DNA from 4 places in the Cellvibrio fontiphilus genome. Region 2 is predicted to be linked to each of the others. Evidence: predicted binding sites of a transcription regulator. Region 2 holds the regulator's gene; each other region holds the start of a gene.
What was found. Region 2 encodes sigma-54, which starts transcription at its own class of promoters, with help from an activator protein. Its sites were predicted from a motif close to TGGCACANNNNTTGCNNT; they were not measured.
Positions count from the first base shown of each region.

Region 1: a site for sigma-54 is predicted at 2,193-2,210, ahead of ACFODX_RS00635 (CmpA/NrtA family ABC transporter substrate-binding protein). Genes of this name have one in related genera too.
Region 3: a site for sigma-54 is predicted at 3,794-3,811, ahead of ACFODX_RS08065 (motility associated factor glycosyltransferase family protein). Genes of this name have one in related genera too.
Region 4: a site for sigma-54 is predicted at 5,546-5,563, ahead of atzF (allophanate hydrolase). Genes of this name have one in related genera too.

Region 1 is NZ_JBHRTF010000001.1:142,703-149,941, reverse strand. Features, by position in the region: gene ACFODX_RS00645 (DUF3833 domain-containing protein) at 154-687, shown strand; gene ACFODX_RS00640 (transglutaminase domain-containing protein) at 674-1,834, opposite strand; gene ACFODX_RS00635 (CmpA/NrtA family ABC transporter substrate-binding protein) at 2,303-3,679, shown strand; gene ACFODX_RS00630 (ABC transporter permease) at 3,803-4,780, shown strand; gene ACFODX_RS00625 (ABC transporter ATP-binding protein) at 4,938-5,798, shown strand; gene ACFODX_RS00620 (two-component system response regulator) at 5,910-7,239, shown strand, end outside.
Region 2 is NZ_JBHRTF010000004.1:846,628-853,866, forward strand. Features, by position in the region: gene motB (flagellar motor protein MotB) at 1-152, shown strand, start outside; gene yjgA (ribosome biogenesis factor YjgA) at 219-737, opposite strand; gene ACFODX_RS12150 (HPr family phosphocarrier protein) at 886-1,158, opposite strand; gene rapZ (RNase adapter RapZ) at 1,162-2,031, opposite strand; gene ptsN (PTS IIA-like nitrogen regulatory protein PtsN) at 2,044-2,496, opposite strand; gene hpf (ribosome hibernation-promoting factor, HPF/YfiA family) at 2,563-2,853, opposite strand; gene ACFODX_RS12170 (RNA polymerase factor sigma-54) at 2,961-4,613, opposite strand; gene lptB (LPS export ABC transporter ATP-binding protein) at 4,766-5,491, opposite strand; gene lptA (lipopolysaccharide transport periplasmic protein LptA) at 5,495-6,052, opposite strand; gene lptC (LPS export ABC transporter periplasmic protein LptC) at 6,039-6,650, opposite strand; gene ACFODX_RS12190 (KdsC family phosphatase) at 6,652-7,191, opposite strand; gene ACFODX_RS12195 (KpsF/GutQ family sugar-phosphate isomerase) at 7,227-7,239, opposite strand, start outside.
Region 3 is NZ_JBHRTF010000003.1:555,789-563,027, forward strand. Features, by position in the region: gene neuC (UDP-N-acetylglucosamine 2-epimerase) at 1-401, shown strand, start outside; gene ACFODX_RS08060 (polysaccharide pyruvyl transferase family protein) at 407-1,561, shown strand; gene ACFODX_RS08065 (motility associated factor glycosyltransferase family protein) at 1,649-3,733, opposite strand; gene acnB (bifunctional aconitate hydratase 2/2-methylisocitrate dehydratase) at 3,922-6,540, opposite strand; gene ACFODX_RS08075 (SMP-30/gluconolactonase/LRE family protein) at 6,901-7,239, shown strand, end outside.
Region 4 is NZ_JBHRTF010000001.1:261,708-268,946, forward strand. Features, by position in the region: gene uca (urea carboxylase) at 1-3,536, opposite strand, end outside; gene atzF (allophanate hydrolase) at 3,704-5,494, opposite strand; gene ACFODX_RS01175 (Fic family protein) at 5,849-7,210, shown strand; gene ACFODX_RS01180 (deoxyguanosinetriphosphate triphosphohydrolase) at 7,231-7,239, shown strand, end outside.

The DNA.
Region 1 (7,239 bases), on a different contig from region 2:
TTTACCTGTGAACACCGGTGATCCTGCCTATGACTGGCGGCGTATCTAGTTTTAACAATATTGCGTTCACCAATGTTCAGCGGCAGGCCGTTTTTAGCGGTCGTCCATGTAGATTTTTAACCATGCAGGAATGCCCAATAAAGGCCCAACCCCATGCGCACCTTGTGGAAATCGCTCTTTTTTTCAGGCTTGATACTTATGCTCTCCTCTTGCTCCAGTACGTCCATTAACGACTACACCAACAACACACCGGTGCTTGATCCCAAGCAGTTTTTTAACGGCTCGCTCAGCGCTCACGGCGTGTTAAAAAATCGCAGCGGCAAGGTGACGCGGCACTTCAATGCCAGCATCAAAGCCTATTGGGTGAATGGTGTGGGCACACTGGAGGAGCGCTTTGTATTTGATGATGGCGAAGTGCAATTTCGCACCTGGAAACTCACACCCAACGGCGAGGGTTACGATGCCACTGCCGGCGATGTGATAGGCACAGGCAAAGCCAATGTCAGCGGCAATGCTATGAAACTGGATTACACCCTGGAAATCACCTACAAAGATTCACCGCTGCAACTGCAGGTAGAAGACTGGATGTGGCAAGTGGACAACAAGGTGCTGCTCAACGAATCCATCCTGCGCAAGTGGGGCTTTAAAGTGGGCAGCATTCAACTGGTTATTGTTAAAAACGAATAGTGCTTAATTGATACACCTTGTCGCGCATATGTTCCGCGTTTTGTTTATCGCCCAGCGCATCGTAAATAGTCACCGCCAAGCGATAAAAACGCACTTCATCTTTTTCTTTTTTAATCGCAGCTTTAATTAAACCGAGCGCTTTGGTGTAGTCCTGCTGATCAACGGCGTCTTGCGCGCGGCGATACATGTAATAGGGGTTGGCGTTGCGGTGTTTGCGCACTCGCTCCTGATAATATTGCTGCCGCTCTGCATTGCCGGTTTCTTTATACAAACCCGCCAGGTTATGCATGATGGTGTAATCCCTGGGGTTTACTTTCAGGCCATGCAAATAGATAGCCTCAGCCTCAAGCAAAAACCCCTGGCGGCGATAAAAGCTGCCGAAGTTGCTCCAGATATAACTTGGCTCCTCGCTCATTAACAGCGCTTTGCGCAAATACAAAAACGCATTGCGACTGTCGCCCTCCGCCGCCAACTCCATACCGCGATTGGAATAAAACTGGGCAGCGATCAAATCCTTGCCAATCACTTTTTGTTTGTAATGAGCGCGAAAGCGACGCATCTCCAAATCCACCACTATGTCAGCCACGTCGGCGGTATTCACGGCGCGCACCCAGGAGCGCAGGCCACCACCGGACATAAATACCTTGGCGTTGACATGCCGCATAAATAAATAGGTGTCGCCTTCACGCATATCCCAGGTCGGCGGCAGGATCACCTCATTCACCTCGGCCTTTAAACCCAAGTGACGCGCCATGGCCACATACAGCAGGGTGTAACTCAGGCAATTGGCCTGGCGCTTTTCAAAGGCATCAATACCCGTGTTAGTGGTGTACGCCGAATAGGTAATACCGCGCCCACCCAACTGCGTGGAGGTCATCAACGCCTGATGCAGTGCCTCGGCTTTTTTATCCGCTGTTGTTTCTCCCGCTGCGGCGGCCTCGGCAAAGGCTTCCATCTCCGGCGTCAAGGCAAACAGCTCATGGTCCGGCAATTCGCTCGCGCTATAGGGGCGCCCTAAAATCAATTCTCCCGAGAGCGCGCGGCTCACCGGCCCCTGATCTCCCATCAAGGGCACCTTTTGCACCACTGCAGAACAACCGCAGAGACTGAAGTAGAGAAAAACCGCAAAAAACCGCCATAGACTCATGGTTATTTATCCTGATCGAGGGGCTTGTCTGTTATTGAGTATAGCCGGCAACGGGCGGGTATCTAGGCGCGCCAAACGCACTAGCCCATTGACTGCAAAGGTTTTTTACACAAAAACAGCAAGGCCCCTGCAGATTCACCAATCACTCACTCAGGTTCGATTGCGCCGCCCTAGTGCAATTTTGCGCCAAGAGAGTGCGGCTCGCCGCTCACCAAGCACCAGTCGCTGACCACCGGATTGTGCACGGCCGGCACCAAAAAAACGCAGCGCATTTTTTTGTGATCCGACTGCGTGCAAAAGCTAAAAATTTTCTCTTCCCCGGTGAAATTCCTGCGCCATAAAAATGCATTTCAGTTATTGGCACAGTGTTTGAATAAGGTCTGATACAAACGTTTTATTTTTTTGTAAAAACAAAATCACTTTCGCCAACACTATTTCGTTTTCGTTCATAGCCAGGAGCAAAAAAAAATGCATGCAGTCTCACGTTTTTTAAAACCCATGAAAAAAGCGGCTGCGGTTCTTGCAGCCACTATTTCACTTATAAGCACTGCTCAGGCAGCAACCGGCCCCGCTGAAAAAACTGATTTGAAATTTGGTTTTATTAAATTAACTGACATGGCCGATTTAGCGGTGGCTTATGAAAATGGTTACTTTGACGATGAAGGTTTAACGGTAGAACTGGAAGCGCAAGCTAACTGGAAAGTGGTGCTCGACCGCGTTATTTCCGGCGAGTTGGATGGCTCACACATGCTGCTCGCACAACCTGTTGCAGCCAATATTGGTTATGGCACCCAGGCCGATTTGGTGTTCCCTTTCACCATGACGCAAAACACCTACGCGATTACTGTTTCCAATGACATTTGGAAAAAAATGAAAAAAAATGTTCCCCTGGGTGCGGATGGAAAACCCGTTCACCCCATCAGCGCGAGCAGTTTGAAACCCGTAGTAGACAGCATGAAAGACGCGGGCAAATCAATTCAAATGGGCGTGGTATTTCCAGTATCAACCCACAATATGGGTTTGCGTTATTGGTTAGCAGCCGGCGGTATTAACCCAGGTTTATACGCTCCGCATAAAGGCGACACCACCGGTCAAATCAATGCCGATGTTTTACTCTCGGTCACACCACCACCACAAATGCCGGCCACAATGGAAGCGGGCACCATTCAGGGTTATTCCGTAGGTGAACCCTGGAACCAACAGGCAGTATTTCGCGGCATTGGTGTTCCAGTCATGGCGGTGCACAACAAAATTGGCGATAAAGTATTTGGTATGCGCCGCGATTTTATGGAGAAAAACCCCAACACTACCGTGCGTGTTGTAAAAGCCATGATTCGCGCCGCCTACTGGTTGGATGAAAAAGAAAATGCCAATCGCCCCGCCGCTGCAAAAATGATTTCTGCCAGCCACTACGTTGGTGCCGATTACAAAGTTATCGCCAACTCCATGACGGGCGTGTTTGAGTATGAACGCAAAGATGTGCGCCCAACGCCGGACTTCAATGTGTTTTTCCGCTACAACGCCTCTTACCCACATGTTTCCGATGCAGTCTGGTACCTGACCCAAATGCGCCGCTGGGGCCAAATTCCTGAAGCCAAACCCGATAGCTGGTACATGGATATGGCGAAAAAAGCCGTGGCACCGGAGATTTACCAACAAGCAGCCGCTGATTTGATTGCCGAAGGAAAGATGTCCGCCAGTGACTTCCCCGATTTCAAAACCTTTAACGGCATTCGCACTCCCGATGAAACTGTGTGGATTGACGGTGTGCAATTTGATGCAACCAAACCCAATGACTACCTCACCAAATTCCCGATTGGTTTAAAGGGTGATGAGAAAATTTAATTGCCCAAGCGGGCTCCGCGCTCGCTGCAATTAATAGATGTTGGTTACGACTGGATTCTTTTTTGATAAATGCTGTCGCCCACTGTCGGATCACACATCGGCAGTGCGGCCGAGGAAACAATCATGAGCACTAAATTAGCAACCTTGAAACTTGAACAATTTAAAGCAATTAAATGGCGTGAAGTTGTCATTAGCATGTTAATGCCCATGATTGGTGTACTCATGTTTTTAATGCTCTGGCACAGTATTGCGCCCCACGTAAAAACCTCACTGGGTGAATTCCCGCAACCCAAACAAGTGTATGAGCAATGGGGCAACCTGGTGGACGAATACACCGCCGAACAGGAGCGCGCGGCGTTGTTTTACGAGCGTCAGGAAAAGCGCAACGCTGAGTTATTAGCAAATGACCCCAATGCAAAATTGGATGAGCGCAGCTTTAGCGGTCGCCCCACTTTTTTTGACAAAATTAAAACCAGTTTGGTAACGGTGCTGTCTGGCTTTTTAGTGGCATCGGTGATCGCAATTCCCTTGGGCATAGTGATTGGTTTAAGTCAGCCCTTGTACAGCGCCTTTAACCCGCTCATCCAATTATTTAAACCGGTATCACCACTGGCTTGGTTGCCACTGGTCACTATTGTGGTGAGTGCTGTTTACGTTTCTGACTCGCCGATGTTTTCCAAGTCCTACATTATTTCTTTATTAACCGTGAGCCTCTGTTCACTCTGGCCCACCATGATTAACACCGCCGTCGGTGTTGCCGGTGTCAGCAAAGATTTAATCAACGTGAGCCGTGTATTGCGCTTGGGCTGGTTTACCCACGTAGTAAAAATTGTATTGCCCTCGGCAATTCCCATGATGTTTACCGGCTTGCGTATTTCCCTGGGTATCGCCTGGATGGTACTGATCGCCGCAGAAATGTTGTCGCAAAACCCCGGCCTTGGAAAATTTGTCTGGGATGAATTCCAAAACGGTTCATCGGATTCACTGAGCCGAATTTGCCTGGCTATTTTGGTGATTGGCGCCATAGGCTTTTTCCTCGACCGCACCATTTTAATGATTCAAACCTACGTGAATTGGGATAAAAGTGCGGTGGTACGCTAAGCCGCATTCGCTCCAGCGCGGCATAGCATTTGCTTGATTGAAGCTGATCCGCCTGTGTGTTGTTAACCCAAAATAGTGTTAACCAAAACTGTTTAGCCAAAAGCCTATTTATTTTCGCAACTGTTTATTTTCGCAATAAGATTGCAGAGGAAACACCATGAGCCAGATTCATTTGGAACTCACCAAAGTCGGTATTGAATTCCCCACGCCTAAAGGCCCATTTTGCGCGCTGCAAAATGTGGATCTGAAAATTAAAAAAGGCGAATTTGTTTCGCTGATTGGTCACTCTGGTTGCGGTAAATCCACCGTGCTGAATATTGTTGCCGGCCTTTACCAAGCCACCACCGGCGGCGTTGTGCTCAACGGTCGCGAAGTAAATGAACCAGGCCCGGAGCGCGCGGTGGTTTTCCAAAACCATTCACTGCTGCCCTGGTTAACGGCCTATGAAAATGTGGAGCTGGGTGTTAAGCGAGTGTTCAAAGGTAAAAAAACCAAAGCGCAAATGCGCGAGTGGATTGAACACAACCTCGAATTAGTCCATATGAGCCACGCCATGCACAAACGCCCCGATGAAATTTCCGGCGGCATGAAACAGCGCGTGGGTATTGCACGTGCACTCGCCATGGAGCCGCAAGTGTTATTAATGGACGAACCTTTTGGTGCGCTGGATGCACTGACCCGTGCACATTTGCAAGATTCACTGATGGAAATCCAGAACCAGTTGGGCAATACCGTGATTATGATTACCCACGATGTGGATGAAGCCGTATTGCTTTCTGATCGCATTGTGATGATGACCAACGGCCCCGCTGCCACCGTGGGTGAAATTTTGGATGTACATTTGCCGCGCCCGCGCAATCGCCTGGCATTGGCGGACAACGCCGAATACAACGGCTATCGTTCGGCAGTGCTGCGCTTCCTCTACGAAAAACAGCGCAAAGTCGAGCCCATCAGTGCAAAGCGCGCGGAGAAGCTCGCCGATAAAGACGCTACAACACCCGCCAAAAGTGTTGCCTGATATTGAATTAGCCGTATAACCGACAAGTGCGCAGTGAGTGACGCGCGTTAGAGTTAAAAACCAGGGAGGGTTTATGCTAGTCTGCGCGCAGGTTAACGCGGAGACACAAGCGTGTTTAATAATAATTTCAGACAAAATCCCCACGCCTTTATCAGTATTCTGGTGGTCAATAGCGACAACAAAGCGCTGGACGCCATACTTACCTGCCTGGAAGATGCGGATTATCAGACAATACATGCCGTAGATTCCGCCCAAAAAGCCCTTCGATTGTTGCGCCACCAACCGGTGGATTTATTAATTGTCGATGTAGAAACCCCCGATCTGGATGGCTGGCGCTTATCGCGACTGGTGCGCAGCGGTATTTTGCACTGCCGCGCCGACCTGCCCATCATCATCACCGCGCGCACCTGGTGCGAGCGCATTGCCGAGGTGACCGCACGCGAATATGGCATTAACCAATTGGTGCCGCTCGATCATCTACACCGTTTGATTCCCGCCATCACCCAACTCAGTCAGGCGCAGGAAGTGGGTTCACGCAAACCACGCCTGTTGGTGATAGAGGATGAACCCGACACCGCAGACCTGATTAAACGGGTGTTAGCGGCTAATTTCGAAATAGAAGTTGCCGACCAGGGCGATACCGGCCTTGCGGCCTGGCAGCGCGGCCAGCACGACCTGGTGTTGCTGGACGTTATGCTGCCAAAATTATCCGGGCGCGACATATTGATTGAGATACAAACCAGTCGCCCCAGCCAACCGGTTGTAATGATGACCGCGCACACCACTATTGATCAGGCCGAAGAATTAATGTTGTTGGGTGCGGTGGATTTTTTACCCAAACCCTTCCGCGCCGACCAACTGCGCCGCGTATGCGACATAGCCATTCACCGCGACGACTTTTTAGTGAGCAACGCGCAATTTGCCGCGCGGGTAAAATCCCTGGAGGCGCGCGAACTCGCGTTTCGCCAACTCTATGAAAACCACCATCAACTGCTCAACGATTTGCAATCCGTGGTGATGGAGCTGGATTTGGATTTCCGCATTCACTATTTAAATCACGCCTGGGAAAAATTGCTGGGGTTTGCGATTTCCGACTGCATAGGCCACAAGCTGGATTATTTTATTGCGCCCGATGATGTGAGTCAGTTTGCGCTGTTTAAAAGTAAAATTCGCAAAGCCCTGCAACAGAAAAAACCCTGCCCGGAAATTGAACTCTGCTTCAGCACCAATCGCCATCAGCGCATTTGGGCGCAATTAAAAATCAGCCGTTCCAGCAAAATTAATGAACAGACTACACTCACTGTGTGCCTGGATAATGTGACTGAGCGGCGCGAGTCCCAGGCGCAATTAAAATACCTGGCAATGCACGACTCGCTGACTGGTTTGTACAACCGCCACTTTTTTGAAACTACACTCAGCCAGCTTACCGCCGACGCTGTGC
Region 2 (7,239 bases):
AAGCAGTTGCCGATGCATTGGGCAGTGGTGCGGGGATAGATAGCAGCAAATTGATTAACAGCAGCGAAACATTTACCCAGCCGGCCCCCGGCCCGAAAATTCTATCGCCCAATGAAGTTAATGACGCGATCGATGCGGCAAATGCACCATAAAATGAAAAGACTTATAAAAACAAAGCCCGGATTATTCCGGGCTTTGTTTTTAATACGACCTTGGTGTTAATCCTGAGCGGCGAGTTGGTCGCGAATAAAACCGAAGAGTTTGCGCGCATTCGCAGGCGGTTTGTTTTCATCCCTTTCTTTTTGTGCCGCACGAATTAATTGACGCAGGTGTTGTACATCCAGGCCCGGGCAGGAGGTCACCAGGGTTTGGAAAATTTGTTTGTCGCCCTCAATCAGCAAATCGCGGTAGCGCTCGATCTGATGCTGACGATGCACATACTGATCGCTACGGTTTTGCATTTTCTCAACCGCTGCTTTGATTTCCTCATGGTTGCCTTCGCGCATCAAACGACCGATATACTGGATTTGGCGGCGACGCGCTTCTTTAGGCGGTAATTTGCGGGCGATATAAATGGCATCCAACATTTCTTCGCTGAGTGGAATATTGGCCAGCTGCTTTTCATTCATATCGATCAAGCTTTCGCCCAGCGCCTGCAAGGCATGCATATCGCGTTTTACCTGCGACTTGCTGAGAATGTAGTCATCCGGATTGATGTCGTCGTAGTTGTAAACCATAAAAGTATCTGTCGTATTCAGTAGGTCATGCCAAATGAAAGCCCGGCAAGGTTGGCAGCCAGTATAAAGGTGAGTAGCGTTTAAAAGGTCGCGCAGCTTAGTGCACAGAGGCTTCAGTCACAACTGCTTTGGATTAACAATAGAGTATTTATTCGCCTTCTTCAAAGCGATCTGCAATCAGGTTGCGTATAGCGCTCATCGCTATCTCCGCATCCTCGCCGTCTATATTGACTTCTATACGGCTGCCACAACTTGCGGCGAGTAGCATTAGAGACATTACACTCTTTGCATCCGCCCAGATACCCTCACCCACACGCACCTGAATGCTCGCCTTGAATTGGTTTGCCAAAGTGGCAAACTTGGCTGCCGCACGTGCGTGTAAGCCACGCTTATTGATAATGTCGAGGGTTTCGATTGGCATGGTTTAATGCTTTTTGTGTTTGTTGATATCGCGATGGCGTACCTGCACATCGTTAAAACTTTGATCAAAGTGACGTTGTAATCGTTCCGCCAGATAAACCGAGCGATGTTGTCCTCCGGTACAGCCGACAGCGATGGTGATGTAACTGCGGTTGTTTGCTTGGTAGCGAGGTAGCCAGCGTGTCAGATAGTGCTCAATGTCCTCATACATCTCTTTGACAGTGATTTGTTCTTCCAAAAACTCAATAACATCCTGATCCTTACCAGTCAGTGGGCGCAGGTTGGGTTTCCAGTGAGGGTTTGGTAAACAGCGAGCATCAAACACCAAATCGGCGTTTACAGGAATGCCGTGTTTAAAACCAAAGGACTCGAACAGGATTGCCATGGTCGATTCACTGCGCCCAACAACACGCTCTTTCACTAAATCCCGCAATTCATGCAGGTTCAAATGGCTGGTATCGATTATTTGGTCAGCACAATCCCGGATTGGCTCCAATAAATGCTGCTCAGCCGTGATGGATTCCTCAAGGCTGGTGTGCTTATCCGAAAGTGGGTGTTTGCGCCGTGTTTCGCTAAAGCGTTGAATAAGTACTGCTGGCTGAGAATCCAGAAACAAGGTCCGAAAGGGCAAATGTGCCTCTTTCAGTGTACTGATCATTTGCGGAAATATATTCAGGTCTTGCCAGGCGTTGCGCACGTCAATGCCTATGGCAAAGCGCTGCTGGTCGTCCTTGTGGATTTGTATTTGGGCTACCAATGCTGGTAGCAGGCTAACGGGTAGGTTGTCGATGCAATTAAAACCAACATCTTCCAGCACATGCAGTGCGGTACTTTTTCCTGAGCCTGACAGCCCGCTTACTATCACAAGGTGCATGGCATAGACCTACTAGGGGGCGGCTATAGCTGCTTGAAAAAGTGCTGTATCGCTGTCCGCTGTGCGCAGGCGTTGGCGGTAGTCAGCGTTGTTGAGAGCTCCTGCCAGTGCTGCCAGGGTTTGTAGATGTTCATCATGAGCATCTTCGGGTACCAACATTGCAAACAGTATGTCAACCGGTTGTGAATCTATGGCATCAAAATCGATTGGATCTGCCAGTGTGAGCAGCGCGCCTATGGTGCTATTGCAATTTGCGATGCGACAGTGGGGTATGGCGATGCCGTGCCCTATGCCGGTAGAGCCAAGGCGCTCTCTGCCGATTAGCCGGCGGAAGAGTTCGTCTGCCTCAATACCCGGAACATCCTGAGCAATAGCGTTAGCTAACAACTCTAGGGCGCGTTTTTTACTGCCGCCCTCAACACCGCAAAGCGTGCGTCCAGGGGTAATAAGATTTTGAATTTGCATGGTAGGTGTGACTAAAAGATTCTATCAATAAGTACGCGGCGAGTCTGACGACCCGCCGCATGATGATTAACGATGGCTGCGCATCTTTTCTTTGTGCTTAATTAGCTGGCGATCCAGCTTATCTGCCAGGGCATCAATAGCTGCATAGAGATCATCATGGGTTGCATCTGCAAACAAGTCCTTACCACTTACATGGATAGTGGCCTCTGCTTTCTGAATAAGTTTATCAACGGAGAGGATCACATGGGTGCTGGTAATTCGATCATGGTGGTGACTTAGACGCTCAATTTTGCTGTTGACGTAGTCTTTTAGTGAATCGGTAACTTCCAAATGATGACCACTAATGTTTATTTGCATAGATACTTCCTCTCGATAGAAACAAAATGGTTGTGATCAGCACAACCTAACAGTTCATCCTTGATTTTCTTCCGAATTAGGTACTGCTTGCCAGTGACAATACTAAGTCAAATGGTCTTACGTTCGTTTGAAGGTGGAATGTTCAGCGATTCGCGATATTTTGCGATTGTGCGACGCGCCACCTGAATTCCCTGTTCCGCCAATAAGTCGGTAATTTTGCTATCGCTCAGGGGTTTTTTGGGGTTCTCAGCGCTAACCAGTTTTTTGATAATGGCGCGAATTGCTGTCGATGAGCACTCGCCTCCACTATCGGTACTGACGTGGCTGGAGAAAAAGTACTTAAGTTCAAATATACCTTGCGGTGTATGCATATATTTTTGGGTGGTCACACGAGAGATGGTGGACTCATGCATTTCCACTATCTCGGCAATGTCATGTAATACCAGCGGTTTCATTGCCTCCGGCCCGTAGTCTAGAAAGCCGCGTTGTTTTTCTACAATACAGCTCGCCACTTTTAATAGTGTCTCGTTACGGCTCTGTAAGCTTTTTAGAAACCAGCGAGCCTCCTGTAAATTGTCTTTGAGAAAGGTATTGTCGCTACTGGAGTCGGCTCGTTTTACCATTGAAGCATAGTTGGCATTGATGCGTAGGCGCGGTGCAATTTCTGGATTTAATTCCACTATCCAGCGACCATCGCGCTTCTCTACAAACACATCAGGAACAACATATTCAGTGTCGCCGCTGGCGATAATATCGCCCGGGCGGGGGTTAAGGCTCTGGATAAGGGCTATAGCTTGGCTAAGTTCAGCTTCTTTAAGCTTGGTGCGGCGCATCAGCTGACGATAATCGCGGCTGCCTAAAATAGGTAGATAGAGCTTGGCGATAAGTTTCGCGGAATCCAGATATGGCGTCTTGGTGTCAAACTGTTGCAGCTGTACCAGCAGGCATTCCGAAAGATTCTGGCTGCAGACACCGCAGGGATCAAACTGTTGTAAGCGGTGCTGTACCGCTACCACCTCATCCAACTCCAGATCTTCCAGATCGTTGCGCATTCCCTCAAATATTTCTTCAATGCTGATTGATAGCATGCCGCTGGGTTCTACGGCATCGATGATGGCCATTGCCAGCACCCTATCACGATCAGACATTGGGGTGAGGTTAAGTTGCCACATCAGGTGGTCATAAAGTGAGTCTGTTGCAGCGCGGCGGCTTTCAAAGTCACTGTCTTCATTGTCGAAGTTGTTTGAGCTTCCCGCTGCGGAGGTTTGGTAAACGTCATCCCAACTGGTATCTACTGGTAGATCGGAAGGAATGGAGTCGCTCCAATCGCCACTATCGGCACTAAAACTCTCGCTTTCCCCATAGACATCGCTATCGCTGAATGACTCCCCATCACTAAAGTTATCGCTCTCACCAAAACTCTCGGTGTCACTGTAACTAGGCTCGCTAAAGCTATCGCTGGTGGAAGAGGTGAAGCTGTCGCTACTGGAGTAATCATTACTCGTATCGGTGCCGGACTCGGCAGCAATTTCTTGTTGGCGGTTGTAATCGATTTGATCGTCAGCACTGCCTTCGTAATCACTGCTTTGGCTAGGGGAGTCAAAGCTCTCCTCCATTTCAAGCATAGGATTTGAATCAAGCGCCTCTTGGATCTCTTGCTGTAAATCCAGGGTTGAAAGCTGCAGGAGGCGAATTGCCTGCTGCAGTTGGGGGGTCATGGTCAGCTGTTGGCCGAGTTTAAGCTGGAGAGATTGTTTCATTGTTGTTGCAACAAACCCTTAAATAACACGGTATGGAAAACATCTGTTAAGTGGAGTTTAGTCAGGGTTTGCGCTTCAAGCAACATGCTTAAGCAAGCTTTATGCCTAGTAGACAAAGAATGTTGCTTGTCAAGTTGTTTCTGCTTTGTTCGTCAGAGGCGGAAGTGCTCGCCCAGATAGACTTCGCGAACCTTGCTGTTGCTCAGCACAGTATCAGCGCTGCCCTCTGCGATTATGTGCCCCTCGCTGACGATGTAGGCCGTTTCACAGATATCAAGGGTTTCGCGCACATTATGGTCGGTTATCAATACACCTATGCCGCGATCTTTAAGATGGCGAACAATTTCTTTAATGTCATTTACAGAAATGGGGTCCACACCGGCAAAGGGTTCATCCAGAAGAATAAACTTGGGGTCTGTGGCCAGTGCGCGTGCGATTTCTACGCGGCGACGTTCGCCCCCCGAGAGCGCCATACCCAAACTATCTCGGATGTGCGTGATATGAAATTCGCTCAAGAGTGCTTCAAGTTTTTCTGCACGCGCTTTTTGGTCCAAATCCTTGCGCGTTTCAAGTATCGCCATGATGTTGTCAGCGACAGTGAGTTTGCGAAAGATAGATGCTTCCTGGGGTAAGTAGCCAATACCAGCGCGTGCGCGTCCATGGATAGGTAGCTGGGTAATATCCCTGTCATCAATAAGCACGCTACCGTTGTCGGCAGGAACCAAGCCGGCAATCATGTAAAAGCAGGTTGTTTTACCAGCGCCATTTGGCCCTAACAAACCCACTATGTGACCGCTCTCGACAGTGATCGAAACATCGATAACTACTTTGCGTTTTTTGTAGCTTTTGGCGAGATGACGCGCGTGCAAACTTGGCATAGGTTAATTGCTGCCTGGAGTGAAAGAGGGAGCCTGTGAATCACTTGCGGAGCCAGATTTTGGGGGGATGACAATTTCAATCCGCTGACCTTCACCTGCGGTGTTGCCTTCGGCTTTCATGACTTCTTTAACCAAGTCATAGTTAATGTGTGGGCCGCTCATGACGGCGCCATTTTGCTCGACGGATGCATCTTCGACCAGAAGCAAGTGCTCATTGCTGGGTGTGTAAGTAATTTGTTTGGCCGCGGCGGTAACTATCCCCTGTGTTTCTTCAGGTTGTTGTTGGAATTTAGCCGGGTTACCTGTAGCAACCATTTTTTCAACGCCACCGTCAGCGTTGGTGTGAATGATGATTGAATCGGCTTTGATGGTGAGGGAGCCTTGGCGGATTTCTACTGAGCCGGTATAGGTGGCTACCCCATTTTTCTGGTCAACGGTTAGGTTGTCTGCGGAGCCACGGATGGTTTCGTTTTTGTCGCTGGGTAATGCCCAAGCTGCGCCAGCACTGAGTAAAACAGTGACCAGGCCAAGCAACCTGAAAGTGGATTTAACGTGGTTCATAAACAGCCTTGACTTGTGACTTTAATTGGAACTGACTGTTGGTAAAGTCAGCTTCCATGCCTTCGGCCGTCATCTGACCCTTGGCGCTGCGCATCTTAACAGCTTTGTCTGTGCGCGCGAATTGTGTCTTGGGTAGCAAATCCAGCTTGCTGGTAGATATGCGCACCAAGCCGTTGGATGACGTTTGTTGTTGAATTTCTACATCGTTCAGAAGTTGAATTAATTCACCATTCATTTGGCTTTTACCCTCCCTTGCATTGACTATCCAGGGTGCAGTTGGGTCTTCATCAAAAAACTCCATCGTAGGGCTTTCGATCATGGTGTAGTCATGTTCCGATGGGCTCTCTGTATCTTTTTGAAAATGAGTGATTTGCGGTGTGGTAAGGCGATAGCGCAGATTGCCTGAGGTGCCGTATTCGCGGGTTTCCACGCTGGTCATGTAATATTGTGGAAAGCCGCCGCTAGCATATGGGTCTGGTCTTGGGTCATCTTTATGACGCAGGGAAAATGCAAAGAAAAACACCAGCATAGCCATTGCAACTATCCATGGCACTGGAACCTGTTGGTGAATTTGCTGGATTCGATCGACTAGTCTCATCTTACGCAGAGGATCCGTGCAGGTAGGCGCCCAGCGCCTTATCGTATGTATTTTGTGCTTGCATAAGTAAGTCGCAGGCGGCTCGTACTGCCCCCTCTCCACCACGTTCACGACTTTGCCAGTGCGCGCGTTCTACGACACTGAAATGGGCATTGGCAACTGTAAGTGCAAGACCAATGCGAGTCATAACTGTCAGGTCTGGCCAGTCATCTCCCATGAATGCAATTTCATGCAATGCATAGCTGTGTTCCCGCAGGATTTCCTGCAGCGCTTCCCATTTGTCCTCGCGGCCCTGAACGAGAATATCAATCCCTAAGTCCCGCGCGCGCCGTGCCACTAAATCACTGGTGCGCCCAGTGATAATGCCAACTTTGACACCGGTTTTTTGCAGGGCTTTGATGCCCTGTCCATCGAGCGTATTAAATGCCTTGAACTCATCGCCGCTATTGTTGAAAAACAGCCGCCCGTCGGTCAGCACTCCATCCACATCCAATAGCAGGAGTTTGATTTGCGCAGCGCGCTCCCGTAGTTCAGCATTCATCTTTTTCGTTCCAGGTCCAATTATTGCTGCAGTTATCAAATGATACCG
Region 3 (7,239 bases), on a different contig from region 2:
GTGGTAGCGATAAAATTATTACTGAATATTCGCGCATTGAAAAAAACACCTTAAATTTTAAAGTCTATCCATCCATGCGTTTTGATTATTTTCTAACTTTGCTAAAGAATGCCGAGTTTATTATTGGTAACTCCAGTTCGGCGCTAATGGAGGCGCCTTATTATGGCGTTCCGGCTATCAATATTGGTTCTCGCCAATCGAATCGGGCAAATTTACCTGGTGTTATCAATTGCTCGGCAGACTATGCTGCTATATCTGCTGCACTTGCTGATATTGAAGGATTGAAGCCTGAACCTATTAAACATTTTGGTGATGGCGATAGTAGCCAAAAGTTTTTTTCGATACTACAGAAAGAGCAGTTTTGGAATACCAATAAACAAAAAACTTTTGTGGATCTATAAAATTAATGAAAGTTCTTCATGTGGCGAGTTTTACAGGCAATATTGGTGATAATGCCAATCATATTGGAATGCGTTCACGGTTGGAGGCGGTTTTAGGCGCCAGGCCTGAATATACTGAGCTTGAGATTCGCTATTGTTATCAAATCTATACCGGTGAGCATCGTTGGTTTTTTGATGATGATTTTGTCGAAAAGGCCAATGCTCATGATTTGATTATTATCGGCGGTGGTAACTTTTTTGAGCCTTGGATTACTGATTCTGCAACAGCCACTACGATCAATATTACTAATGAAAGACTGGAAAAAATTTCCAAGCCACTGGTTTTTTATGGGGTTGGGTTTGATATTCATAAGGGAGCTACTACTGAAAACCTTAAAAAATTTTCTAGCTTCCTTTGTCAGTGCATAAAACAATCAAATGTTTTTGTTTCATTTAGAAATGATGGCTCATTGAAAAACTTAAAGCTGGCTTATCCTGATCGGCCGGATTTATGGAGTGCAATTGATGTTGTTCCCGATGGTGGTTTTTTTTATAAGGTAGGGAAAACACCCTCTCCTTATATATCGGGTGAGAGTTTTTGGGGCATTAATATCGCCTCGGATATGGAGTCGCTTCGTTTCCCTGCTGGGCAAATAAGTGGGATTACCTGGAAGGAGTTTTTAACCGAATTCGCTGGATTTTTGCAGCAGTCTCTAGAGAAGAATCCACAGCTTAAACTTATCTTCTTTCCTCATATCTTTCGCGATGTACTCTCCATCGGTGAGTTTATGACGTACATGGATGATCGTTTGTGTCGCGATAGGGTAGTAGTTGCACCTTTTAGTTGTGGTTGGGGGGCATGTAATCATTTGTTTTCTTTGTACCAACGATGTGAATTGGTTTTGGGGATGCGCTTTCATACCAATGTTTGCTCAATAGCAATGAATATACCGGCAATACCGTTGGTTAGTTACCCTAAATTGAAAGACTTATATGAAGAGCTTGGATTTGAAGAGCGGGTAGCTGTAGTTAATAGGAGAGGGTTTTCTGAGGAGCTTTCAGTTTTGTCCTCCCTTGTTAATAAAAACTCTGTAAGAAAAAGCAACAAGGATCTAATTGTGAAGCTTGGTGCCATTGCGGATTCATTCTTTGAGAAAATTAAGGTTCATTCTTTCAGCTAAAGTTTCAGATCCTATATTTCAATTTTCTAACTTCAGTCCCCCTGTTTTTCAGGGGGATTTTTTTTGCGGTGGATGTTGCTCTTGGTACTATGATTCTTTTGGCTTAATTTTCTCTGCCAGATTGCGTGAGCGAGTATCTGTTTTGAGCAAGTTGTTGAGAAGTTTTTGTTCTGCATGATCCATAAAGTCTAGATAGTATTGTTTCCCATTGTTAAATATCTCGACCCCCTCTTCGATGCTGCTTCCGTTATACAATGATTTGGCAAGCACAAAGTTAAAAGAATGGACACTGCCTTTTATTAAAGAATATGCATATTGCATGATCTTATCTTTCCCTGCCGCAATGGCTAGGTTGTGGTGCTTGGTGAGCATCAAAAATGCTTCACTACGACTATGCGCATCAGGAGTAAAAATTTCTCGAAATTGAGTGAATAAATTCAGTACAGGTGAGAATTTATTAATCACCTCGTCATTATTTTTAATTTTCTTGAGGCCATTCATGCTGAAATGGCTATCAAAAAGCTTTCTTGTATAGCTGCTCTTATCAAATGCTTGGTATTTTTCTAAATTGATATCGGCATAATGGGTAGGTTTTGCTCCCCTAATAAATGCGCCTTCGCTGGTGTTGTAACAGTGAATATGTGGGTTTTGTTGCAACAGTGCCTCTATCGATAGTCGCGCATGTGAATAAACGGTTGTACTGGTAATTTTATTACCAAAATTGCCTTCCAGAGTGATATTGCTTTCTGCATTGTGTTTGTACAAATTAAGGCTTTCTTGATGCTCTTCACCGATATCGTAATGTTTGCTTAGTGCTGAGTGGTGCGCACCGTCGGCAGCAAACCCGAAGTCCATCCCAAATAAATATATTTCATTGAAGCCAAGAGCGGCTGAAAAGGCCATTCCGGTATTGCCAACCGTGGGGTTAGACAGGGCCATATTAATTACAAATTGCTCTTCCCCAATATATTGGCAAATAAAATGGGTTCCCAAGTCATTGCTCTTCATGCCCATGCCCACGGTATTGAACAGTGCGTATGTGTCCGGGTGGACAGTATTTAGGCCAAGCAAAATTATTTCTTTACGAATTTCTTCTGTAGTGGAGGTCTCAATCCATTCAACAACCGGTCGAGTACGCTCCATTTCAATATGGAAGTCAGGTTTGATTCCTAGTTTTATTAGTGACCCCAATGCGGTGCCGCAAGAAAAAATAACGGCTTTGTCTCTATTCGCGAGTAAAAAATCTTTTGCTTTATCTAATGAAGGGCCGTTGGCAATTACGAATGCAGGTTTGTCACGATAATTTTGATTTAACAAAACATGGTCGCGCAATATGGGAACTTCATTGCGGTAGTTGGCAACTGAGTGCGACAGGCTGATTTGCTCATCATCAAAATAACCCATAGCACCTATCAAAGTTGGCAGTTTTTCAAAGAACATTGATGTAGTGGCCTTCATTTCAGGGCTACTCAGATGATCAAAGAAATTTGGTTTTGCTGCATTGAACAAGCCTATTTGATTGAGATACACACGGATTTGCTCATAACATTCATCCGGTGTTTGACCGAGAATCAAATTAAATGTGGTGTTCTCACGATCAAAGTGCTCATAGAGTTTGTGCCAATCCAGGGTGTGTAATGCAGCGTAAAAAATGTCTTCATGTGGTTCGATGATGCATAAATGCTTGATATCAGTCACTTGGAGTAGCTGCGTTATGTGAAATCCCAAGCCTATTCCCATTACCAGCATAAATTGTGTTTCTTGCTCCAATGGAACCATGATGTTGGTGAGTTCTTTGGAGTTTATATAGTCAATCAATGGATTCATTTTACTGATGTGAGCATCATTTTCTGCATCCAACGCTTTGGTTGTACGAGCGAGCACCCGGTAGCGCGATGGATAAAGTTTGTATTGATTGACGTATTCCTGACAAAAAATTAGCGGGTCTTTGTTAAATACAGGAGAGTTTCCCATATCAGCATTAACGAGGTTGATATAGCCCTCAGGCATTAACATCATTTTAATTTTTGTGGGTATGTAGTTTCGATACTTATTGTAAATAGTCGGTTCAGCCTGACTAAAAAACTCCATGTTTTTTTGAAACATCATCTCCAGTTCAAGATTTTTTTGTTTGAGTTCTGCTTGGCGAATGATTTCTTGGAGCTGATCCATGGGTTGCCTCTGAATATATGACTGCCAAATAAATGACGTATAGCTAGTAAATTATCGAACTACGCAGTTTTTATGCCAGAAGTATAGTCACTTTGCTCCATATCACCATGATTTACTGTGTCTCACTATATTTCGAGCAATAAAAAACCCGCATTGCTGCGGGTTTTTTTGCGTTAACGCTTTTTGGCTTACACAGAGACAGTCTGGATTTCCACCGCTGCAATACGCTTGCCTTCATTGGCCGCGTTTTGGTAGCTCTCAATTTCATTGAAGTTGAGGTAGCGGTAAATATCAGCCGACATGCTGTCGATCTTCTGCGCGTAGTTCAGGTATTCCTCTGGTGTTGGCAGTTTACCCAATACCGCAGCGATTGCAGCCAGTTCGGCAGACGCCAGGTACACATCCGCACCTTCACCCAAACGGTTGGGGAAGTTTCGGGTAGAGGTGGATACTACAGTCGAGTTCTTCGCAACGCGCGCTTGGTTACCCATACACAATGAGCAGCCTGGCATTTCTGTGCGGGCACCTTTTACACCGTAAATGCTGTAGTAACCTTCTTCCATCAGTTGATGCGCATCCATTTTGGTGGGTGGCGCAATCCACAAACGAGTGGTCAATGCATCTTTGGTGGCTGCCAACAACTTACCTGCAGCGCGGAAGTGACCTATGTTGGTCATACAGGAGCCGATGAATACTTCATCAATCTTCGCTCCTTGTACTTCAGACAACACTTTCACATCGTCCGGGTCATTCGGGCAGGCGAGGATAGGTTCTTTGATGTCAGCCAAGTCGATGTCAATGATTGCCGCATATTCTGCGTCGGCATCCGCTTCCATCAGCACTGGGTTTGCCAGCCACTCTTCCATCTTGCGTGCGCGACGCTCAATGGTGCGTACATCGCCGTAACCCTGTTCGATCATCCAGCGCAGCATGGTGATGTTGGATTTCAGGTACTCGATGATTGGCTCTTTATCCAGCTTGATAGTACAACCAGCAGCAGAGCGCTCGGCAGAAGCATCAGAGATTTCAAACGCTTGTTCTACTTTCAGGTTAGGCAAGCCTTCTACTTCAAGGATGCGGCCAGAGAAGATGTTCTTCTTGCCCTTCTTCTCTACAGTCAACAAGCCTTGCTTGATCGCGTACAAAGGAATGGCGTTAACCAGATCGCGCAAGGTGATGCCTGGTTGCAATTCGCCTTTAAAGCGAACCAAAACTGATTCAGGCATATCCAGTGGCATAACACCTGTTGCTGCCGCAAACGCAACCAAACCAGAACCGGCAGGGAAGGAGATGCCAATCGGGAAACGGGTGTGCGAATCGCCGCCGGTACCTACGGTGTCAGGCAGCAACATACGGTTCAACCATGAGTGAATGATGCCGTCGCCCGGACGCAGGGAAACACCGCCGCGCGTCATGATGAAGTCGGGCAGGGTGTGTTGGGTTTCGATATCAACAGGCTTTGGATAAGCAGCGGTGTGGCAGAAAGACTGCATGGTCAAGTCGGCAGAGAACCCCAAACACGCCAAATCTTTCAGCTCATCGCGGGTCATTGGGCCGGTGGTGTCCTGTGAACCTACGGTAGTCATCTTTGGCTCGCAGTAGGTGCCGGGGCGAATACCTTGTACGCCGCAGGCCTTGCCTACCATTTTTTGCGCGAGGGTATAGCCTTTGCCAGTATCAGCAGGTGCTTGTGGCAAACGGAACAAAGTGCTTGGTGGTAAGCCCAGCGATTCACGTGCTTTGCTGGTCAAACCGCGACCGATAATCAATGGGATACGGCCGCCTGCTTGAACCTCATCCAGTAACACGTCTGATTTCAATTCAAATTCAGAAATCACGGCGCCAGTAGTAGCATTGAGGATTTTGCCTTCGTATGGGCGAATTTCAATCACATCGCCCATGTTCAGTTGATCAACGGGAGCTTCAAATACTAAAGCACCGGCGTCTTCCATGGTGTTGTAGAAAATGGGGGCTACTTTGCCGCCAATGCATACACCACCGGTACGCTTGTTGGGTACGCCCGGAATATCGTCACCGATAAACCAAAGTACAGAGTTGGTAGCAGACTTACGTGAAGAACCGGTACCAACAACATCACCTACAAATGCCAGAGGATAACCTTTGGTTTTCAGTGCTTCGATTTGTTGGATTGGACCTACAGAGCCCGGTTGATCTGGAGTAATACCATCACGAGCCATTTTGAACATGGCCAATGCGTGCAGAGGGATGTCGGGTCGTGACCAGGCATCAGGTGCTGGTGACAAGTCATCGGTATTGGTTTCGCCGGTGACTTTGAAAACAGTAAGTTTGGTGCTTTCAGCAACTTTTGGCTTGCTGGTGAACCACTCGGCATCTGCCCAGGATTGCATCAGTGCCTTAGCGTGTGGGTTGCCGGCTTTTACTTTCTCTTCCACATCGTGGAAGGCATCGAACATTAGCAAGGTGTGCTTGAGTTGTTCGGCAGCCAGTGGTGCCAGAGTGGCATCATCGAGCAGGTTTACCAACGGTTCGATGTTGTAACCGCCGAGCATCATGCCGAGCAGTTTAATTGCGAGAGGCTTATCGATCAGGGGAGAGGAGGCTTCGTCTTTGAGAATTGCGCTCAGGAACGCGGCTTTTACATAGGCGGCTTCATCAACGCCGGGCGGAACGCGGTTGGTGATCAAATCCAGCAATACTTCAGCTTCACCAGCGGGGGGATTCTTCAGTAACTCTACCAATCCGGCAACTTGTTCGGCGTTTAAGGGTTTTGGTGGGATACCTTCTGCGGCGCGTTCTGCGACCTGTTTACGATAGGCTTCAAGCACGGTTTTATCCTCATTAATGTAGGGGTTACTCCCTCGGCAGGATCTCTGCGTCGGAAGACTATCCATGGCCTTCATGGATGTCTAAGTAAGCTCAAACTGAGCAAACTTAATTTCACTGCATCTTCTCTGGTGCAGTGCTGATTTACCAAAAGCACGTTAAATCGGGCGCAGAGTATACCCTAAGCAATTCCTGCTGTTAATGTTCACAGGGCGCTGTTGGCCGGCTTTTGGGTCGGTATTTGAACCTGATTATGATAAGGTGAGCGCCGGTCTTACCCAGCGGTTGGACCTCGGCAATTTATCTGCAGCTATCGCAATCAGCGACAATAAATAATGATTACAAATAACAAGGGGATCAGTATGACAACCTTATCCAAACCACTCCTGAAACTCGGACTGTTAACCGCCGTCTCGCTCGGGCTGATCGCCTGCGAACAACAATCCAACCAAGTCAGCACCGCCAGTTCTGTGCCGGTTTCTTCGGCAGGGGATAGCGCTATTTCATCCCTTGCTGCCAATGCGGCCTGTGAAGGTGTTGCACCCGAAGGTGATTTAATTCCTGAGCGCATAGTGGCGGCTAATAGCACTCGAACTGAGCCCGGACTTTATGAAGGTCCAGTCTGGATAAACGATTCCCTCTATTTTTCCGATTTTGTGTTCAGCGAGGGTTTTCCTTCCCGTATTCAAAAATTGGATGCC
Region 4 (7,239 bases), on a different contig from region 2:
ACGGAGAATTCCATTTTCATGGCTTCAACGATCAACAGCGGCTGGTCTGGTTCTACCAGTTGGCCTGGCTCCACCAATAATTTCCAAATGTTGCCGCTAATATCGGCAGTGACGGCGTGGCCATCGACTTCAATGGGGTTTGTATTGATTTTGACTTGCAGTGCAGCATCTACATTTTTTTCTTCATCCGCTTGCCAGAGTGCAACTTCTTTGGTGAAGGCGGCTTGTTGTTTGGTTTTGAACTCGGCGATGCTGGCTGCATTTTCTTGCAGGAATTGTTCGTGTTCAGCGAGACTGAAATAAGCCTCTTCAATTTTTAAACTCATGCGGCCTTCGCGGAAGGCTTCGCGCTGTGCGGTTAATTCTTCTTCGCTTACTTCGTAATAGCGCACGCGGTCAAAGAATTTCAGCAACCAGGGTTCGCCATTTTCAAACACGGGGTTTTTCAGGAATTTATTCCAGATTGGTAAAGTGCGGCCCACCAGTTGATAACCGCCGGGGGAATCCATGCCGTAAATACACATGTAAACGCCGCCAATACCGACTGTACCTTCAGCGGTGTAAGTGCGCGCCGGGTTGTATTTGGAGGTGAGCAAACGGTGGCGCGGGTCAACGGGTACAGCGCAGGGCGCGCCGAGGTAAACATCGCCCAAACCCAATACCATATAGCTGGTATCAAAAATAATTTGTTTAACCTGGTCGATGGAATCCAAACCGTTAATGCGGCGAATAAATTCGGTGTTGCTTGGCAGCCAGGGCGCTGTGTCGCGCACAGATTGTCTGTAACGCGCTACCGCATCCAGCGTTGCTGAATCTTCAAACGCCATGGGCAAGTGAACGATACGGCTCGGTACTTTAATGTCGCGTGCATCGCCAAGGGTTTCTTCAATAACCAAGAGTTTGGCAATTAAATCGCGTTGGTGAATCACGCGGCTGTCGTAATTAATTTGCAGTGAGCGCACACCGGGCGATAATTCAATCACGCCTGCAATGGGTGATTGCTTCAGCGCTTCCATCAGCGCGTGCACGCGCAAACGCAAACTCAATTCCAGAATATTGTCGCCGTACTCCAACAAAATATATTTGTCACCGGCCTGGCGATAACTCACCAGTGGGCGACTACCTTGTGGGGGCAGTGCAGCAACAATACATTCAGAAATAGTGTCAGCAGGCGCAGTGATGGCGGTTTTAGCAAAGTCGGTTAGCGGTGCGAGCGCTTGAATCGCGCTGTCCTGCGCTTTTTCCAAATTCAAGGCATCATCAAAACTCATGCGCACAAAACGGATTTTATCGCCGGGTTTTACTTGACCCACTTTCCAGAGTTCTGCTTTTACAATCGTCACCGGGCAAACAAAACCGCCCAGGCTGGGGCCGTCTTTGGTGAGAATGACCGGCATGTCGCCGGTGAAATTAATGGAGCCGACAGCGTATTCTGTATCGTGAATATTGGAGGGGTGCAGACCCGCTTCGCCACCATCGCTGCGTGTCCAGCTGGGTTTGGGGCCGTTTAAACGAATACCCAAACGGTTGGAGTTGTAATGCACTTCCCACGCGGTGGAGAAAAACATCTCAATCGCTTCGGGCTTGAAAAAATCCGGTGCGCCGTGTGGCCCGTAAAGCACACCAATTTCCCATTCAGTGGACGCGCTGGAAAAACAGGTGGGAATTAATTCCGCGGGTGCAGCAGCGGGTGTAAAAACCGGTGCGGGTGTAGTGCACGCGGCAATAGCGGGGTTGCTGATTGGGAGCATGTCGGTTGCGCGCAGGGTGCGGCCGGCGTGACCGCCAAATTGCCCCAGCGCAAACGTAGAGCGGCTGCCTAAATAAACGGGCACATCAAAACCATTGCGCACTGCAAGGTAACCACGACAGCCCAATTCGGCTTTTCCGATTTCCAAAATTTGTCCGGCTTTAATAGCGACAGGTTGCCAGAAGGGAATTAATTCACCATCGATTTTTGCCGGTGATTTTGCGCCGGTGAGGGCGATAATTGCATCGCGATGAAATTTTAATTTTGGCCCGATGATGGTGTACTCAAGTGCAGCCGCACTGTCATGGTTGCCCACAATGCGGTTCGCCAGGCGAAATGAATAATCATCCATTGGCCCTGAGGGCGGCACGCCTATGCTCCACAAACCCACACGACCGGGGTAATCCTGCACGCTGGTATAGGTGCCGGGTTGCAACACTTCTACTACGGGCGCGCTGTAAGTAAAGCTCGCCAGTTTATTGGTGGCGACATCGCCGCTGCCAAAAAAATCCGTTGCAATAATTTGGCGCAAATAATCCAGATTAGTCGCTATGCCGGCTATGCGAGTTTCATTCAGTGCGTCGATCATTTTGGCAATCGCATCCGCGCGATTTTTGCCGTACACAATAATCTTGGCGATCATTGGATCGTAGTAGGGCGATACTTCAGTGCCGGTAGAAACCCAGGTATCGATGCGTGCATTGGGCGAGAAATGCACATCTGTCAACACACCGGGCGATGGTTGGAAATCGCGCACCGGATCTTCAGCGTACAAACGCACTTCAATCGCCGCACCTTGCGGATTTATTTCAATATCCAACGCCGGTGGAGTGCCCGCAGCGGTGAGAATCATCCACTCCACTAAATCCACACCGGTGCAGGCTTCGGTAATCGGGTGTTCCACCTGCAAGCGGGTATTTACTTCCAGAAAATAAAATTCGTCGCGCGCGGCGTCGTAAATATATTCAATGGTGCCGGCGGAGCGGTAGTTCACCATTTTGCCAAGGCTGACAGAGGCGGCTAATAATTTTTCGCGTGTTGCTGCGGGTAAATTAGGTGCGGGGGTTTCTTCTACTACTTTTTGGTTGCGGCGCTGCAGTGAACAATCGCGTTCGCCCAGTGCCAATACATTGCCCTTGCCATCACCAAAAATTTGTACTTCTACGTGACGGGCGTTATCCACAAAACGTTCAAGGAATACACCACTATCGCTAAAAAAGTTTTGCCCCAAGCGTTTTACACTTTCATAGGCGGAAATTAATTCTGCTTCGCTGTTGCAGCGGGTTAGGCCTATACCACCGCCACCGGCGGTGCTTTTTAACATCACCGGGTAACCTAATTTTGCTGCTGCCGCAGTCGCTTCTTCTACCGACGCTAACAACCCGGTGCCGGGCGTGAGTGGTACACCGGCTTTTTCAGCGAGTTCACGCGAAGTGTGTTTTAAACCGAATTCGCGGATTTGTGCAGGTGTAGGGCCGCAAAAGGCTATGCCTTCCGCTTCGCAGGCTTCACAAAATTTTGCGTTTTCAGAGAGAAAACCGTAACCGGGAATAATCGCCTGGGCGCCTGTTTCCTTTGCTGCCGCGAGAATTAAATCCGCTTTTAAATAACTTTCTGCCGCGGTATTGCCGCCTAAACAAATGGCTTTATCACAGGCAGTGACGTGTGCTGAATTGCGGTCGGCATCGGAGTAAACAGCAACCGATTCAATGCCCATTTTTTTCAGCGTTTTGGCGATACGTACCGCAATTTCTCCGCGGTTAGCAATCAGTACGGTCTTTAACATGTTTCTTCTCCGGCTGTAATTCTCTTTTGTAGGTTGGGGTGAGCTTGCGAACCCCAACATGAGCTTTTTAAATTTGGTATTGAAACTTCGTCGAGTTATTCCCGTTCAATTTTGCATGGTCATGTTGGGGTTCGTTCCTCACCCCAACCTACGCAATATTCACTTGACTACTTTTGTAACGACTTGATGTAAGCCCGCCATCCACCCAAGTGGGTGATTTCCGTTGCGCCTTGCACGGCAGCACCTTCACAAATAAAACCTTTCACTTCGCGGCCATCGTTCAGCGTGAGTGTGCCTATGCCGAGTGGAGCAGGAATGAGCGCAACAAAACTGCCAAAGTGCTGCACCGGTACATCCCACAGCTCCACAATAATTTCGGCCCCTTCGCTGTCGGTACGGATTAGCCCCGGCTTGGGTGGTGTGGTATTGGGTAGAGCAAACAAGCGATAATTTTTTGCAGTGAATGTGCTTTCAACAAACAGGGCATTGCGTTCTTGTAATTGCACATTCAGTGGCATACCGGTGAGGTGCGCGCCCACTACGGCGAGACGCACATAACCGGCGGGGATATTTTTTTCTGAAGTAAATTGCGGCTGGATTTTTTTCATGGCGCCCAAGGGCAATTCAGTGGCGGCGTGCCATTTTTTTCCAAACGCAGCGAGCGCAGCGTCTTGCCATGCGGGTGCAATTAAGGTGATGCCAAACGGCAAACCATCAGCACGCATCACCGCAGGCAAAGCGAGCGCAGAAAGATCGGCGAGGTTGACAAAATTGGTGTAAGTGCCGAGTTGACTGTTAACCCCAATCGGATCGGCATTGACCTCGGTCATTTTCGGGTGACGTGGTGATGTGGGCACTAACAGCGCATCCACATTTTTTATTTGGGTTTGAATCAGACGGGCAAGGTCAGCGCGCCTGTATTCGGCTTTAAACACATCGGTTGCGGAAAAACCCTTAGCTTTTTCAATAATACTGCGCACCACTTCGTTCATGTCCTGCGCGTGGTGTTGCATAAAATCGCCAATCGCGGCATGGCGCTCAGCAACCCAAGGGCCGCCATACAAAAGTTGTGCGAGTGCAAACATGGGTGTGAAATCTATTTCAATTAATTCCACATTCAGTGCGCGTATTTTTTGCAGTGTGTTTTCCCACGCCGCTTTGGCTTGTTCATCATCAAACCAATTGGGAGATGCAGGAATACCAAAGCGCGGTGTGGCAGAAAAATAAGTCGCGCTCGCAGGTGCGGTGCGCGAGTAACCATCAGCGCTATCAAAACCTTCCATCACCGAGGCCACGGTTTCTGCATCATCGACAGTGAGTGAAAAAATAGAAACGCAATCCAAACTGCGGCACGCAGGCACAACACCGCTGGTGCTGAAACGGCCTTTGGTGGGTTTTAATCCGACAATATTGTTAAAGCCGGCGGGCACACGGCCTGAACCGGCGGTGTCGGTTCCCAAACTAAACGGCACCAAACCGCGTGCCACCGTAGTGGCCGAACCGGAACTGGAACCGCCGGAGACATAATCCGCATTAAATGCATTAGGCACTGCGCCGTAGGGCGAGCGCGTGCCTACCAAGCCGGTGGCGAATTGATCCAGATTGGTTTTGCCCAGCACAATCGCGCCCGCTTTTTTCAAGCGCGCTACACAGGTGGCATCGGTTGTGGCGATGTAACTAAAAGCAGGGCAGGCCGCCGTGGTAGGCATGCCGGCGACGTCGATGTTGTCCTTCACCGCAAAAGGCACACCGTAAAGCGGGAGGTTGATGGCGTCACTCTGTGCAGCCAAGGCATCCAACTGCGCGTCAATTTCAGCGGCAGAGGCGAGGTAAATCCACGCAGCATCATCCTTATCAAGCTGCGCGCGCAATGCCTGAAGTGCCGTTGGTGCGGCCATATTTTGGCTGCGGTAGGCATTCAGCCATTCACTAATTGTCCAACCTGTTGTTTGCATCATTATCGTTCCCGCAGTTACATCTTAAATACAATCTTGGATACAAGTTTGTATTCAGCAGAAACTATGCCAATTGAAAATCACACCCCGAATGCTTCCTTTGAGTGAAGATAAAATTCATATAATTCAATGAGTTAAATAACCTGGAGAATTTGAAGCAGGCACACGTCAGGTCGATTTTGAAGAAGGGTTTTATGCGCTGAAGTTGTGCGCAAAAATTTTAAGCGGGAGCCAAGTTGGTGCGGTTTGGCGCTGATTTTCACATCTCATTTCATCTCAAAATTCAAAAATATTGAGATATGAGGTGATCTGCTCTATATTTCATCTCAATATTTTGATTTTTTGAGATGTATTGAGATGATTAAGCGGCCGCCTGATAACAGTAAATTTCCTGAGGAGCTGTGGGCATACGTTTGTGAGCATTTTGAAGCCGAAATACTCGATTACCTGAGCTTTTGGCAAGTTGTAGACGTTAAAGGAAGGTATCTCCATTACGATGAATTCCGATATCGCATCCCCAAAGGTATAAATCCAGATTTAGCATGGGCCTTAACAAAAAAAGCGCGTAAGTCAGCGCAGCAGTTTCTTATTAATTTTGGCGAAGAAAATATAAGTAAGTATGTTGAGACTTCCCTTATTCAAAAAACCAAAACGATAGTCGATCAATCTACTACCACCGCCGCATTAGAGTGGGCTAACAAAAAAGTAGGTGAAGGGCAGAATATCGCTTACATGTTAGAGGATTTAATTGAAGACGAGGCGATCAGTAGTAGCCAGCTAGAAGGTGCGGCTACAACAACCTTGGTTGCAAAGGAGATGATCAAGCGTAAGCGTGAGCCACGCAGCATGGATGAACGCATGATTATTGGCAATTTTAAAATGATGAAATTTGTGTGGGATAAACGACTGCTTCCGCTCACGACTGATTTAATAAAAGAGCTTCATGCCATTGGTGTTGGTGGTATAGATGATGAGAAATACACACCGGGAACTTTTCGCCTGACGGATAATGTGGTGGTCGAGGATAAGGATGGAAATATAGTTCATCAACCGCCACCAGCTGCTGGGCTTGATGAGCGCTTACAATCTTTGTGTAATTGGGTGAATACCGATCACGATGATATTGAAAGCCAAAGCTATATTCACTCCTTGGTAAAAGCGATTTGCATTCACTTTTCGATAGGATACGAACATCCGTTTAATGACGGTAATGGCAGAGTTGCGCGGGCGTTATTTTACTGGTTTATGTTTAAAAAAGATTATGGTGCCTTTCGCTACATATCGATTAGTAATTTGTTAAAAGAAGCGACTACCCAATATGGGAAATCCTACTTGTATACCGAAACGGATGAGATGGATATGACCTATTTCATTGATTATCAATGTTCGGTGATTATGCGTGCGGTTGCTGCGTTCAAAAGTCACTGCCAAAAAACCGTTGAAAATATTGAATCATTTGATACATGGTTATTTAACAGCGGTGTTTATGGAAGGCTCAGTGGAAAACAGCGAATTGTTTTTCAAGTTGCCAAAAACAGCCCGAATACTATTTTTACAGCACGATATGTAGAAGAAAAATTACACTGCTCTTATAACACCGCCGCCACTGTTTTAAATGGTTTGGTCGAGCTAAATCTTTTTGATAAAAACAAAGACGGCAAAGAGTGGGTTTATTCATTGCGTGATAAACAAGACATCCAGAAAAACTGGATGTCTTAAACATTGTTAGGGATTTATGTATGACCATG